One region of the Synechococcus sp. A10-1-5-1 genome, then DNA from elsewhere that is predicted to be linked to it. Evidence: predicted binding sites of a transcription regulator. Region 1 holds the regulator's gene; the other holds the start of a gene.
The links. The regulator NtcA, encoded in region 1, controls nitrogen genes in cyanobacteria. The targets are predictions, from matches to a motif close to GTANCNNNNGNTAC.

Region 1 (7,626 bases):
TGCGCTCAGGGGCCGGAGCCAGTGGGCTGCTGCAACTGATGCCGGCCACCGCCAGCGAACTGGCAGGAGAATCCTTGGACCATGAGGCCCTCAGCGACCCCGAACGCAACGGAGCCCTAGGAGCGGCCTACCTCAAGCAACTCCTCAGGGGCGCCGCGGGGAATCTTTTCCAAGCGATCGCCAGCTACAACGCCGGCCCCGGTGCCGTCGGCGGATGGCTCAAACGTGAAGGCTTCGATCTGCAGCGCGAACCTGAGCTCTGGACTGAAGCCATCCCCTATCCCGAAACCCGGCTGTACACCAAAAAAGTGCTGGGGAATTACTGGAGCTACCGGCAGCTTGGCCAGCGGGCAGAAGACCTTTGCCGCTGACCTCAGCGATTAACCGAAAACGAAGCCCAGATGGGCATAGAGGGAGCGACCCACCAGGATCCCGGACAGGACCCAACCGCACAGCACAAACGCGCTGAGCAAGGGAGCCGGGGCAATCCTCAGCCGCGTGAGATCCAGCCGGGCGAGCAAGACAGCAGAGGCCAACACCAGCACTTCAGAGAGCACCGCCAGGTGCAGCAGATACAGGCCCCCAGTGATCACCACCAGAAGGGTGACCACCAAGGTCAGGGCCTTACTGGCGGCCATCAGCTGCGAGAGCTCCCGCAGAAGCAGATCGGGCATGGTGCAAAGCACCACCACCAGAAGGGCCTGCATGCACTGCAGGGGCCAGAACCAGGGGCCCGCGAACTCCATCTGCAAGGGGGTGCTGGCCTGGTCGACCAACTGCGGAGCCACATCGGCCCAATGCAGGCCCATGAAAGCGCTGACAGCAAACAGCACCAACAACATCGGTGCCCGCAGCGGCAGGACCAACAGGCCAAGAACAGCAGTCACAGGGCGCATGAACGGGCGCATCACTGGTCAGCGGTCACAGCTTGATCCAACACCAGGGCGATGGCTTCAAACGGACATGAGGGGATGCATTGCTCGCAGACCAGACAGCGCTGCGCGTTGAACGTCAGCCGCCAACTGGGGGCGGTGCAACTCAGGGCTCCACTTGGGCAGACGCTGGTGCAAATCCCGCAGTCCACGCAACGCTGCGGATCAATCGCAATCTCACCGGAGGCCCGGTTCAGGCCCAGACCCTGCCCCTCCAACCACTGCTCGGCCGCATCCAGATCGTCGATGTCGCCCGAGAGCTCCACCACCATCGTCCCGCTCTGGTTGGGCGCGATCTGAGCCCGAAGGATTTTGGCGGCGATATCAAATTCAACCGCCAGGCGATAGGTAATCGGCTGATGCACCGCCTCCCGCGGAAAGTGAAGGGTGATGCGGCGTTTCAAGGGCGCAACTCAGCCACCGTCAGGGTATCGACGCGGAACGCGAACAGCCCTGGCAGATTGGCCCAAAGCACGAACACACCTCCTGTGGACAGCAACACAGCAGCCCTGGGACGGCGCGAGCGGATGCTGCTCGCCGCGGTGGCAGCCCTGCTGGCCCTGGGGCTCTTCCTTCTGCGCGGGGGGCTCTCGCCGGCAGCCCCGTTGGAAAAACTGGCACGCCAATCGCTCGAACCCGCCGTCGCGCTCAGCAACGGCCGGCCGAGCCTGATCGAGTTCTACGCCGACTGGTGCGAGGCCTGCCAAGCCATGGCCCCAGCGATGGAGCGGGTGGAGGGCGAACACCACGAGCAACTCGATGTTGTGCTGCTCAATGTCGACAACCCCCGCTGGCAACCGGAGGTGGATCGCTACGACGTGAATGGCATCCCGCAGCTGGAGTTCTTCGATGCCAGTGGCGCCCCCATTGGCCGCGCCGTTGGGGCCCGCAATCAAGGCGAATTGGAGGCCCTGAGCGCCGCCCTGATCAGCGGTTCCCCCTTACCGGCCATGGCTGGAGTCGCCGAGACCAGCGTTTTACCGAAAGCAGAGACCACCGCCATGGCAGGTCCCCGCAGCCACAGCTGAGTCCCGCAAAGCCCGTTACCCTGCAGCACCAGCTCCCAACTCCATCGCCCGCCCATGAAACGCTTTCGGGTTGAGCTGATTGCAGCGACCCCCAACCCCCAGCAGTGCGTCTACGCGGGGATGCACCAGGACTACAGCGAAGGGTTTGTGGCCGCTGATCGGGGGGAATGGCCTGATGAGACCCGCGCCGGAGAGATCTGCGTCAAACGTCTACTGGCCGGCGAGCGCGGTCACTACGGACCGCTCGAGCACGCCCAGATCGTTCTGAATGTCGGCTGGTTCCCCCACTCTGTGATGCAGCAGGCCCGCACCCACAGGGTGGGCGTGAGCTTTGACGTCCAATCGATGCGCTACACGGGCGATCGGATCTGCCGTGCCGCCAACGGGGAACTCGAACTGGAAGAGGTCTTCTACCTCCGGCCGGAAGGGCAGTACAGCGATCGACAAGGCAAGAAGTACACCTACACGGCTGAAGAGCGGCAGAAGGATCTCGCCCTCTGCCAAGTGGCCGCTGAGCGCTACCGCGACATGCTGGCGGCCGGCTTCGCGGAAGAACACGCCCGCGGAATCTTGCCCTTCGATTACCGCCAGCACTTTGTGGTGAGCTTCTCGCTGCGGGCGTTCCTGCACTTCATGGACCTGCGCGCCAAGCTCGACGCCCAGGAAGAGATCCGGGTGCTCTGTGACCTGATGTGGCCACACCTCCAGGCCTGGGCCCCAGAGTTTGCGGCTTGGTACGAAAAGAGCCGCCTACACAAGGCGCGTTTGGCTCCCTGAGCCTCAGATTCGCGCCAGGGTGACCCGCTCGGGCTGGTGCTGGTACTTCCCGGCCCGGTCCTTGTAGGTCGTCTCGCAGGGGTCTCCTTCAAAAAAGAGCAGCTGGCAGATGCCCTCATTGGCATAAATCCGGCAGTCCGCACCGGAGGAGTTGCTGAACTCCAAGGTCAGGTGACCTTCCCAGCTGGCCTCAGCTGGAGTGGTGTTGACGATGATTCCCAGGCGGGCATAGGTGCTCTTGCCCAGGCAGATCACGGTGATGTTGGGTGGCACACGCATCTTCTCGAGCGCCACACCCAACCCATAGGAATGGGCCGGGAGGATGAAGTACGAGCCGTCTTCGTCCTCGTGCAAAGGCACGGGCTCCAAGTTGGCTGGATTGAAGCGCTTGGGGTTCATGATCGTGCCAGGCACGTGCCGGAAGATCAGGAACTCCTGGGGGGACAGGCGCAGGTCGTAGCCATAGGACGAGCAGCCAAAGCTCAGAACCGGCTTTTCACTGTTCTCAGGATCGAGATGACGAACCAGCTGCGGCTGAAACGGCTCGAGCATGCCCGCAGCGGCCTGCTCATTGATCCAACGGTCGTTTTTGAGCATTAGAAACCTCGGCGCAGCTGGGTGACCTGATCAGCCATGGCCAACAAAGCCGTGGGCATGGACGGCCCAGTCAGGATCACATCCAGGTGAGAGGGCCGCTGCTCCAGAGCAGAGACCACTTCCACCTCAGTCAGATAGCCCAACTCCACCGCCAGACCGAGCTCATCAAGCACGAGCTGATCGAGCTGACCACCCAGGAACTGCTCCCGGGTGTACTCCCAGATCTCCCTCACGGCCTCCACATCCGCCTGCGACGCAGGCGTGGGCTCCGCCAAGCAACCCGCCACCGCTGGCCTGAGCCACTGCAGACGGCCACAGAGCCAGACGCTGCGCTCGAGGCCTTGATCGACGCCACCTTTGAGAAACTGGCTGACCAGGACACGGCTGCCCAGTCCTGCACTGCGCAAGGCCTGACTGAACACCCCGCTGAAGCTGCCGCGGAACGGCGCTGTGTGCACCTGGAGTTGCCCCTCCTGCTGGGCCGCCAGACGAACGCTGCGGGAAGGAGCAGACGCTGGAATCGAGGCCAGCGGGCGCAGGTGTCCAGCACGGGGCGTAGCGCTGGGAGTGGCTGCAAGGCTGGCCGTCATCGATTGCATGGCTGCCGCTTGGGATCCTGAATGTAGCGGCGTTAGGCCGTCCGGCAAGCAACAAGCACTACCTGTAGTGCAAACACCCGTACCATCAAGACACTGAGTCAGCCCGCAATGAGCAGCACCCAACCTCGGCGGGACGGCCGCGGCGCCATGGATCTGCGCAGCACTCGCTTCGACTGGGATCCGATGGGGTTTGCCCTGAGCTCAGTCACGGTTCACACGGGTCGAACCGCCGTGATCTGCAGCGTTTGCCTCGAGGAAGGCGTCCCGAAATGGCGAAAAGGCTCAGGCAAAGGCTGGCTAAGTGCCGACTACAGACTGCTGCCGGCCAGCACCCCCAGCCGCCAGCCAAGGGAGCTGATGAAGCTGAGCGGCCGCACCCAGGAAATTCAACGCCTGATTGGCCGCAGCCTCAGGGCCTGCCTCGATCTCGAGGCTCTGGGCGAGAGGACGCTGCAGGTCGATTGCGACGTTCTGCAGGCAGACGCCGGGACCCGCACGGCCTCCATTACTGGAGCCTGGGCCGCCTTGGCCCTGGGACTGCGCCGGCTCGAGCAGCGGGGGGTACTGGAGCGCTCTCCCCTAATCGGCCAGGTGGCAGCGGTCTCGGTTGGCCTGGTCGATGGGAACGCGCTACTGGATCTGGACTACAGCGAAGACAGCCGAGCCGAGGTGGATTTGAACGTGGTGATGAATCAAGAGCAGCATTTGCTCGAAATTCAGGGCACCGCAGAGGGCGCACCCTTCAGTCGCCAACAGCTTTCTACCCTGGTTGACCTGGCCGAAGCTGGAATCCAGCGCCTTCTGAGCGCTCAGAGCCAGGCCTTGGCAGAAGCCCCGAATTAGTTTCAATGGCTACATGGCTGCCCTGGACTGATCCGTAGGTTCCAAAACACATCAGTCGCGCTGACATGGTTGTGGCCACGCAAGGATTCAGCCGCTACTCCCCTAGCCCCACTACCGGTACGTCCGTGATCGCACCGATCGCGGGCAGTCCGCTACCGCCTAATGCAACGCTCCTGGATGTGATCCGGGGCCTCAGCGGCAGCACGACGGAAATCGTCGAGCGCGGCAAAACGATCTTTTTCCCTGGGGATCCAGCCGAGAAGGTCTACCTCCTCAAACGCGGAGCAGTCCGCCTCTCCCGCGTGTACGAATCGGGCGAGGAGATCACGGTGGCGCTCCTGAGGGAAAACAGCCTGTTCGGGGTGCTCTCCCTGCTGACCGGCCAGCGCTCGGATCGCTTCTATCACTCCATTGCTTTCACCCGCGTCGAGCTGGTGACAGCCCCCGCCACCTCGGTGCGGAAGGCCATTGAGCAAGACCCCGCGGTGGGCCTGCTGCTGCTGCAGGGCCTGTCCTCTCGGATCCTGCAAACCGAGACCATGATCGAAACCCTCACCCACCGCGACATGTCCTCGCGACTGGTGAGTTTCCTGCTGGTGCTCTGCCGCGACTTTGGGGTTCCCAGCAGCGAAGGCATCACGATCGACCTGCGTCTCTCCCACCAGGCCATCGCCGAAGCGATTGGATCCACCCGGGTCACCATCACACGCCTGCTGGGTGACTTACGCAACGACGGTCTGGTGCAAATCGATCGCAAGAAAATCACCGTTTTCGATCCCTTGGCCCTCGCCAAACGCTTCAGCTAAACGGCTGAACTGGTGGCTGATCCCAGCTGATTTCCCACCGCCTGCAACCGATACTGACCGTCGTCGCCCAACGTCGTGTCCGGCTGGATCCTCATCCTGGCGCTGCTCATCCTCGGGGGAGTGCTCTCCACCCTGGGAGATCGCTTGGGATCCAAGGTCGGCAAGGCGCGTCTGAGCTTGTTTCGGCTGCGGCCCAAGAAGACGGCCGTGGTCATCACGGTCCTGACCGGCAGCTTGATCAGCGCGATCTCGCTCGGTCTGATGCTGCTCGTCAGTGATCGCCTGCGCACGGGGCTGTTCGAACTCGATCAGATCGAGCAGCGCTTGCGGGACAGCCGCAACGACTTGGCACAGAGCCGCACTGCCCTTCTCAGTGCAGAGAAGGAACGCAGCGAGGCCCAAAGCCAACTCAAGGTGGTGGCCCAGCAGGCCAGCCGACTCCAACGGGAACTGGCCCCGCTGATGGAGCAACGCCGGCAACTGGAAGCCGAGCGCGATCGCCTCAGCCGCGACATCGCGGCCAAGGATGCAGACCTGCAACGCAACCGCTCTGAGCTCGCCAAGCTGAACAGCAAGATCAAGAGCAGCAGCCAAGAACTGGAGCGCCTCGAGCGCAATCTGATTGCCCTACGGCAAGGCGATGTGGTGATCAGCAGCGGCCAACTCCTCGAGGTCGCCAAGGTGCGAATCGAGAAACCCAGCCAGGCCAGGGAGGTGATTCACGCGCTGCTGCAACGCACGAATCTGAACGTCTACCAACGGGTGCTGCCCGGGGAGACACCCAACCGCCAAATCCTCCTGGTCCCGCGCAGCGACATCAGCAAATTGGAGACGACCCTCAGCAAGAGAGGTGAGTGGGTGGTCAGTCTGATCTCGGCCGCCAACGTGCTCAAGGGCGAGCGTCAGGTGGTGGCTTTCCCGGATGTCAGGCCCAACAAGCGGGTCGTTCGCAGCGGTGAGCAACTGGCCACCACCGTCCTGGAGATCGATGAACGATCACCAGATCAGGTGCGCAGCCGCCTCAACCTGCTCCTAGCCGCGGCCTTCACCCGCGCCCAACGCCAAGGGGCTCTAGCCAATGGCCTCCAATTCGACCCGGCGCGCCTCAGCCAACTGGCCGACGCCCTGGTGAACCGTCCCCAGGGAAAGACGGCGAAACTCGAGGCCGTCTCCAGAGCCAACAGCGATCTGGCCGACCCCATTGCCGTGGCCATCCGCTGGCAAAGCCCATGAGCACTTGGCTCGGCCTGGACCCAGGCCTCAGCAAATGTGGATTGGCCTTGTGTGACCAGGTCGCCGGGATGGTCAACGTCGCCGCAGTGCTCTCTCCTGAGGACTGCCTGGCTCAAATTCAGATCTGGCAGGTTGACCCTGGCCTCGAAGCGGTGGTGCTCGGCAACGGAACGGGCAGCAAACACTGGCAACAACAGCTCATCGCCCTCGGCCTCAGCGTCCACGTGACCCCTGAAGCTGGAACCACCCTGGCCGCACGCTCACGCTACTGGCAGCTGGAACCGCCTCAAGGCTGGCGGCGATTACTGCCGGAGGGCCTCAGGCTGCCCCCACGGGACTACGACGATGTGGTCGCGCAGCTGCTGCTGGAACGCCATTGGGGCACTGAACTCAGACGTTCTCCTGGCTTGCCCCTGCTGCGCCTCAAAACTTCGCGCGAACGTTGAAGGCGTAGTCCCCACCAGCCTCCAGCTGGTAGTCGGTTTTCAGCAGGAAGCGCAGCAACGCGTCCTGAATCAAAGCCCGGCCCAGGGAGGGCTCCACCTGCAGCTCGCCGCGATCAAAGAACCAGGCGAAGGTCCACTGAAATCCACCAGCACTGACCTCACCCTCGAGCACCCGCTGGCTAAAGCTTTGGCGCAGCACCCGCAATTGCGCCGTCGTGGTGGGGAGGCGACTCACGCGGACTCAGGCAGTGGGTTGCTCGACCAGCTTGGCTGCAGAGGGAGCAACAAAACCGTTGAGCCTGTTACCAGCCCGCTCAAACCCCAGGCGTTGAATCAGATCGAGGCCAGACAAGACCTCATCAATG
Region 2 (7,626 bases), 380 kb from region 1:
TAGGTCGGGATCACCAGGACCCGCGCCCACCAAATACACCTTGCCGGCAATGTCAGCGGTCATGGCAGATCAAGGAGGAGGTTGAGCAAAAACTGACGGGTGGCGGGGCGCTCCAGCAACGCCAGACAGGCGGAGTCTTCGGTGCGCAGATGGGCCGTCATCCGATTGGGAGCCAGGGCCAGGGGCAATGCCGCCGCATCGCCTTCACCACTGCGATCTGCACTTAAGCAGGGCACACCGACGTACGCGCTTAAGGCCGCGAGATAGCGATCCGCCACCCCTGGCCGAAGCGGATGGTGCAGAACCGCGGGAGCGGCCAAGCCGCGCAAATGCTCCAGCCAGGGCCCCCAAGCGCCCAGGAAAGGAAGGACCCGAACACGATGTCCCTGGTCACGCAGGCGCTGACGAATGGCCGGGATGTCCGCGCGAACGTGACTGCCTGGAGTCAACAGCAGCGGAACCAAGACCAGCGGCAGGCCTGGGGGCAGCTCCAGGGGATCCGCGGTCAGAGCCTGCATCCAAACGGGAGCCTGACGGCCCCGGGCCAACTCGGAAACCAGATCCTCCAGAACCTCTGGGATCTGACCACCGGCATGGCCATGAACGACCAGGAGTAGGGGGGAGTGCTCGCCAGCAACGGGCTTCGGTAGCAACGGCCACCGCCAGCACCCCGGCCCTGCTGATGGAGTCGCTACCACCGGATCCATAGGTTCACGATGCCATCCACTCGCCCCCTGCCCAGCTCCCGCCGACGGCCTGCCTACGAACGTCCCCGCTACCGGCAGATGCAGCCCGTCCCGCACTGGAGGCGTGAGCTGGACGCCGACCTCGCCGCCATGGGAAAGGTCTGGCAAATGATTCGCAACGGTGCGACCCGGATGCTGGGCGAAATCGGACGCCAATACTGAGCTACCAGAAGCGGAAAGCGACACCATCAACCCGGAAGACGGGTCCCCTTTAGGTATCCGTTGACACCCTTTTCTCCACTCCCCGCGAACAACCTCGATCCGTAGCAACGGCGACACAAGAGGTGACAGGGCGAGTGATTTCATTCATCCCACTAGTCGTTCATTTCTTTGGAAACGGCTCAGTTGCTGACTTCATCTGAACCGATTTCCCATGGTGGCAACGCCAACACTGTCCAACACACTGCCCAGCTGGCTCGAAGGCAAAAAGCTCAACAAGATCGAGCAGAACAAAGCAGCCAAAGATGGCCTGCTTGTTGGCAGTGAGATTGAAAAATTCGCCCAACTGGGTTGGGAAAACGTTGACGAGACCGACCTTCAGTTGCGCCTGAAGTGGTACGGCATGTTCTGGAGACCCAAGACACCGGGGCTCTTCATGATGCGCTTGCGGGTCCCCAACGGGGTGATCTCCGCCGAGCAACTGCGGGTCGTCGGCAATGTCGTTGCCCGCTACGGCAGCAACGGCAGCGCCGACATCACGACGCGCCAGAACATTCAGATGCGCGGCATCCTCCTCGAGGACCTGCCCGAGATCCTGGGTCAACTCAAAGCGGTCGGCCTGACCACGATTCAGTCCGCCTTCGACAACCCGCGGAACGTCACCGGCAACCCGATCGCCGGCATCGATCCCCTGGAAATTGTGGACACGCGGCCCTACACCCAGGAGCTCGAGAACTTCCTCACCAGCAACCACCAGGGGAACCCCGAGTTCTCCAACCTGCCGCGGAAATGGAACACGGCCGTTGCCGGCGCCCGCGACAACTTCCTGCTCCACAACGACATCGCCTTCCACCCCGTTGAGAACAACGGTGAGATGGGGTTTGGCGTCTGGATTGGCGGCATTCTTTCCTCTCAGATGAACGCCTACGCCGTTCCCTTGAATGCCTGGGTCAAGCCGGATCAGATCTGCGCGATCACCGAGGCCGTCATCAAGATCTGGCGCGACAACGGTGAACGGGACAAGCGCCCCAAGGGCCGCTTCCGTCTGTACCTCGACGAGGTGGGGCTGGAGACATTCCGGGCCATGGTTGAAGAGCGCTTCGGCCCCCTCACCCCCGATCCGGGCTCAGTCTTTGATGCCGAACCCCGCTCCCACTACGGCATCCACCCTCAGAAACAAGAGGACCTGCACTACGCCGGCGTCCATATCCCCGTCGGCCGCCTGCGCGCCGAAGACTTCCAGGACATCGCCGCACTTGCCGAGCGCCATGGCGATGGTTCAGTCCGGCTCACGGAAGATCAGAACGTCATCTTCACCGGCATCGCCAGCACCCAACTCCAGGCCTTTGAGGCCGAGCCACTGCTGCAGCGCTTCAGCCTCCACCCCAGCCACATCGCCGCTGGAACCGTGAGCTGCACCGGCAACACCTACTGCAGCTTTGCCCTCACCAACACCAAAGATCAGGCCCTCGCAGCCGCTGAGGCCCTCGATCGCGAATTGGTTCTGCCGGAGGAGCTGAAGATCCACTGGACAGGCTGCCCGAACACCTGCGGCCAGGCCTACATGGGAGCCATCGGCCTCACCGGGACCAAAACCAAACAACCCGACGGCGGCATGGGCGAGGGCTACAACCTCACCATTGGCGGTTCACAAGGCGCCAATCCACAGGTCGGTGAAATGCACCGCAAAGGAATACCGGCGAGTCAAATCCAAGCGGTCCTCAAAGAAGTTCTAATTGAACAGTTTGGCGCCAAGCCTCGGACTTAGAACACCGCAGTCGTCAATACAAATTAGCCACAGTTTTTGAGATCAGGCGCTCCTGTCTTCTGAAGCCTGCCCTCAATTGGATGACACCTGGATCCTCAACATGACATCACAAACAAACCCAAACAAACGCGATCTTTTTTCTCGCTTTGTCAATTGGATCAGCAGCAGTGGCGACGACAAAGCTCCGGTCAATCGGCCCAACGGCAGTCAAGACATCGTTTCTCGCTTGATGAACCGCATCAGCGGTTAAGTCCACCACCCATCCACCTTCTCTATAGCGGCACATGAGCGCTACAGCCTCACAAATGGACTACGTCTTACCCAACGAGCTCGTCGACGGCATGATTGCCGCCGGCGGCAAAAAGGCCACGGTCAGCGTCAAGAACCTGCTGATCCGCGGTTTCTATTCCGGCGCCATCCTTGGCCTCGCCGTCATTCTTGCTCTGACTGTGGCCGCCCAGAGCAAGATGCCCTTCCTGGGCTCGCTGCTCTTCCCCTTCGGTTTCGCCAGCATCGTGCTCTTCGGCATGGAGCTCGTCACTGGCAACTTCGCCCTGCTGCCCATGAGCGTTTGGGCGGGCAAGGCGAGCTGGGGCTCCACCTTCCGCAACTGGACCTGGGTCTGGATCGGCAACTTCATCGGCACCTTGGTGGTGGCGCTGATCATGTGGGTCAGCCTCACCAGCGCTGGCACCGTTGAACCTCTGGCCGCTGCCGATGGTGGCAAGGGCTGGCAGGTCGTGGCCGCCACTATCATCAAACTGAACAAGCTCAACGTCATCACCAAGTACGAAGCCCTCGGCAGCACTGGCTTCTTCCTGGCTTTCCTACGCGGATTGGTCGCTAACTGGCTCGTCTGCCTGGGCGTGACCATGGCCTTGGTGAGCAAGAGCGTCCCCGGCAAACTGCTCGCCTGCTGGCTGCCGATCACGGCCTTCCAAACGATGGGCATGGAGCACATCGTGGTGAACCAGTTCCTTCACACCGCCGGTCCCCTGCTGGGCTCTGGCGTCCCCTTCGGCAAGGTGATCGTCTGGAACTTCATCCCCGTCACCCTTGGCAACATCGTCGGCGGGATGGTGTTCATCGGAATGCTCTTCTACAGCACCCATCGCACCAAGATGGCCAACGTTCTGCCTAACGAGCACGACGACAAGCTCGAGCGCGAGCTGGCCGCTGAGCTGGGGGCTCGCTGATCCGTGGGAACCGCTGTCGCCTCCGTTTCCGGGCTCCTCTCACCGTTGGAGGAAGCTGCTTTAAGCGAGCGGCTGGGACGCTGGCGGCGGCAGCCCCTCTCCCTTGAGGAACTGAGCAATCTTCTGCCTCGGGTCTGTGATCCATCCCTCGCCCTCAGCCTCGCTGAGCGCTTGGGGATGGCTGGACCCGAGGCTATCGATTGGATCCTTCCCCTCTGCCAATCGCAGGGCATCACGAGACCGCTGATCCGCGCCCTGGGCATCTGTCACCACCCCCAAGCCTGCGAGCAACTCTTGGCCTGGCTTCCGAATGCCGGCGAGCTTGAGCCTGAGGTGCTTGAAGCGCTGGGTTGCTGGGGAAACCTGATCGACATCACGATCATCGAAGACGCACTGAGGGCCCCTGGCCAAAGCCATCGCCTGGCAGGACTGACGCTGCTGACCTTCCGCAACCGCAGCCTCGAAGCCAGCGAAGTTCTGCGGCTGACGACCCCACTCCTGGAGGATTTCCGGTCCGAGGTTGTCATCGCCACAATCAAGCTTTTGCAAAGGCGCAACGAACCCGTCGTCTTAGAGGCGATCAGCAGCCGCATCAGCCCGGATGCACTGCCAGGTGTGGCTGAGACAGCTCTTCAAGCCCTCGGTTGCATCGGCAGCCTCGAGAGCTGCCAACACTTGCTAGCCCTACGCAGCCAGCTAGCCGGCACAGTGCTCGAAGAGCCGCTGGAGCGTCAGCTCAAGGCCCAGATCCGACATCGCGCCTGGATTGAACAAGCCATCAATGCCTAGGTTTTCACTCTGAGGTTTGTGACCATAAAAAAAGCCCCCCTTGCGGGGGCTTTTGCATGGGGAGATCAACTCACCACTTTTTATAGGGAAGGAATTTGCCGCACATGGTGACCTTGACGCGATCACCAGCGGGATCTTCAACTTTGTCGACATCCAGAGTGAAGTCGATGGCACTCATGATGCCGTCGCCAAACTTCTCTTGAATGACGTCCTTCAGGGGCATTCCATAGACCTGCATGATCTCGTAGAAGCGATAGATCAGTGGGTCGGTGGGGATCACAGGATCCAGGCCACCCTTGGTCGGGAAGGCTTGCAGGGCCTCGGCAATGGCGTGATCAAGGCTCAACAGTTCAGCGAGCTTCTGAGCCTCTTCGGGCGAGGCGGTGGACTGGCCATAGAACAACGAAGCAATCCAAACCTCGTCACGACCCAGCGCGGATTCCAGGTCGGCAAAGCTGAGGCCCTTGGCCTTCTTTGCTGCCATCAAGGTGGCGGTGATTGTGGCTGGCGAAGGAGCAGCCAGCGAGGGCATGGAAACAGGTGTAACCGTCATGGAGACAGGCTAATAGCGATGAGAGGAGCGAACAGAATGGAGCGCTATCTGCCATCCGTTCAGCAACAAGAATCGCCGCAGTTGCGCACGCGCTGCGCAGCCGTTGCTACGGAGCCGGCAACCGATTAGTAGCCGCTGCTACCAGAACCGGTCCTGTGGCCACAGAAAATCAATTCAGTGTCCCTCTGTCGGCATGACCGTCGCCGCACCCGTCACCGACAGCACGCCCCAAGGCCGAGCAACATTCAAGGCGTACCTGCAAAAGGTAGGCAGTGGCGAGCACACCAGCCGTGGCCTCAGCCGTGAAGAGGCCGCCCATGCCCTCGAGCTCATGCTCGACGGAGCGGCCAGTCCGGCCCAAATCGGTGCCTTCCTGATCGCCCACCGCATCCGCCGGCCCGAACCCCAGGAACTCACCGGGATGCTCGATGTTTACCGCCAGCGGGGCCCTCAACTCAGGACCGAGAAGCCGGCCATCAGCTTCGGCATGCCCTTCGACGGGCGGACCCGAACGGCCCCGATTTATCCGCTCACCGCTCTAGTGCTCTCCAGCGCCGGGCTACCCGTGGTCCTGCAAGGGGCCGGCCGGATTCCGGTGAAGTACGGAATCACGGCCATGGAGCTCTTCGCCGCCCTGGGGCTCCAACTGGCCGGCCGCAGTGTTGCCTGGGTGCAAGAGAAGCTCCAGTGCTGCGATCTGGCCCTGGTGCATCAACCCGATCACCTACCCGATGCCGAATCCCTGATTCCCTATCGAGAGGACCTTGGCAAGAGGCCACCCCTCGCGAGCCTGGAACTGCTCTGGACTGCGCACCAAGGCGAGCATCTCCTGGTCAGTGGCTTTGTGCACCCACCCACCGAAGCGCGGGCCTGGAAAGCACTCGAACTCGCCGGAGAAACCAACGTGCTCACCGTGAAAGGTCTCGAAGGAAGCACCGATCTGCCCATCAGCCGGGCTTGCGTCACCGGCCGACCAGGCCCCGAGGACGAGGGACGCCAGATCCTCCACCCCAGGGACAACGGTTGCTACGGGGCTGATCCCCTCTGGGAAGGACTGGAGACCTGGAGCAGCCAAGCCGCAGCCGCCCTTGGCGGGCAAGGGGAACTCGCGACTGCTCTGATCTGGAATGCCGGCACCTATGTATGGCAGGCGGGTCTTGAGAGCACCCATGCCAACGGACTGGAGCGTTGCCGGGAACTGCTCAGCTCAGGGGCCGTCATGACCCATCTCCAACGGCTCCGCCAGGAGATGGGTTGACAAGCGAACTCAGCGCTCGCCCAGGACTTGCCACATCGCGGCTTGACCAGCGATCACGGGCTGCACCGAAGCGGGTGCAGAGGTCGAGACGGAAGCGCTACGGATGAGCTGAACGCCCAAGGACGCCACAACAAAGGCTCCGACGAAACCCGTAGCAATGGTCAGGGGATGGCGGCCCTGAGCCGCGACTCCAGTTTTGGTTGCCATGACGGCAGAAGGGATTCGACCCAACCACTATGGAGACGCCAGCCAGCCATCGCCAGCTGAACCAGTCCAAAACGTTGTGGAAGCCGCCGGTGCGATGGACCAAGCGGCTGCGCCGGCCAACAGACGATCGCTGCTCAGCCAGCCATGGGAACCGCCCAGCAACACCCCAAGAGCAACGGCGAGACGCATGGCAGAGCGGTTGATTGAGGTGAGTTTGAAGAGATCAACGGACGCATTTGGGTGCCGTTGACACCAAACCGTTCACCCCACTGCCAGCAATCCCCAGAAGCGTCAAAATCACTACCAGAACCCCGTCTGGCCGTGACCTCTGAGGCCCCCTCGGCAAGCCATTGCTTTGACTTCGAGAGCGATTTCATCGGCAATTGGCGCTGCATTCCCCTCTGCGTGCGCCGCAAGCTGGATCTCTGTGGCGTCAAGCTCAAGCTCAACCACTGGCTGGCCCTGAACCAAACGCAACGGCAGAGCCTCGTCGACTGGGAGGACACGCCGGAGGGCCTCGCTCAACTGCGCCAACACCTGCTGGCGTGCACCGAGTCCATGGCCGACGGTCAGGCCAAAACGCTGCCGATCTCAACCGGGGAGACCTGGCAGAACCCCCTCGAGATCCCCGAGCTCCTCACCGCCGCCGCCCAGAACCGCGGCATCACCCTCCAGCCCGAGCAGTGGTCCGCCCTCAGCGAGCTCGAGCGCTTTGCCCTCTGCAAGCTGGCGCGGCCGGGGCATGACCACCACAACCTGGAGGCGGCCTTCAGCGAAGTGCTGGCGTAAACCAGCGGCGGAGTGCCTCGAGCCGTCCGGCCTCCTGCTCGAGCGGCTTCACCACCGACACCGCTGGAGCAACGATCACGGCGCAGGCCTTGAGTTCGGGCTGCTTGGAAACCGGGCAGGCCTGATCGTGCATCAAGGTGTTGGCCTCACAGGCGTTCTCC

Region 2: the regulator NtcA is predicted to act here: its motif matches at 5,340-5,353, upstream of MY494_RS08890 (anthranilate phosphoribosyltransferase family protein).

What each region holds. Positions count from the first base shown of each region.
Region 1 is NZ_CP096032.1:1,275,089-1,282,714, forward strand. It holds gene MY494_RS06995 (lytic transglycosylase domain-containing protein) at 1-371, shown strand, start outside; gene MY494_RS07000 (hypothetical protein) at 381-908, opposite strand; gene MY494_RS07005 (NIL domain-containing protein) at 908-1,336, opposite strand; gene MY494_RS07010 (thioredoxin domain-containing protein) at 1,394-1,960, shown strand; gene thyX (FAD-dependent thymidylate synthase) at 2,015-2,737, shown strand; gene dcd (dCTP deaminase) at 2,741-3,334, opposite strand; gene MY494_RS07025 (cob(I)yrinic acid a,c-diamide adenosyltransferase) at 3,334-3,924, opposite strand; gene rph (ribonuclease PH) at 4,042-4,776, shown strand; gene ntcA (global nitrogen regulator NtcA) at 4,842-5,582, shown strand; gene MY494_RS07040 (DUF3084 domain-containing protein) at 5,658-6,815, shown strand; gene MY494_RS07045 (resolvase) at 6,812-7,261, shown strand; gene MY494_RS07050 (DUF3146 family protein) at 7,239-7,496, opposite strand; gene pth (aminoacyl-tRNA hydrolase) at 7,503-7,626, opposite strand, start outside.
Region 2 is NZ_CP096032.1:1,657,864-1,665,489, reverse strand. It holds gene cobA (uroporphyrinogen-III C-methyltransferase) at 1-63, opposite strand, end outside; gene MY494_RS08925 (hypothetical protein) at 60-653, opposite strand; gene MY494_RS08920 (hypothetical protein) at 717-908, shown strand; gene MY494_RS08915 (ferredoxin--nitrite reductase) at 1,120-2,673, shown strand; gene MY494_RS08910 (ferredoxin--nitrite reductase) at 2,750-2,923, shown strand; gene MY494_RS08905 (formate/nitrite transporter family protein) at 2,979-3,869, shown strand; gene MY494_RS08900 (hypothetical protein) at 3,873-4,658, shown strand; gene cynS (cyanase) at 4,729-5,181, opposite strand; gene MY494_RS08890 (anthranilate phosphoribosyltransferase family protein) at 5,405-6,469, shown strand; gene MY494_RS08885 (hypothetical protein) at 6,479-6,676, opposite strand; gene MY494_RS08880 (hypothetical protein) at 6,704-6,865, opposite strand; gene MY494_RS08875 (nitrate reductase associated protein) at 6,998-7,465, shown strand; gene MY494_RS08870 (molybdopterin oxidoreductase family protein) at 7,446-7,626, opposite strand, start outside.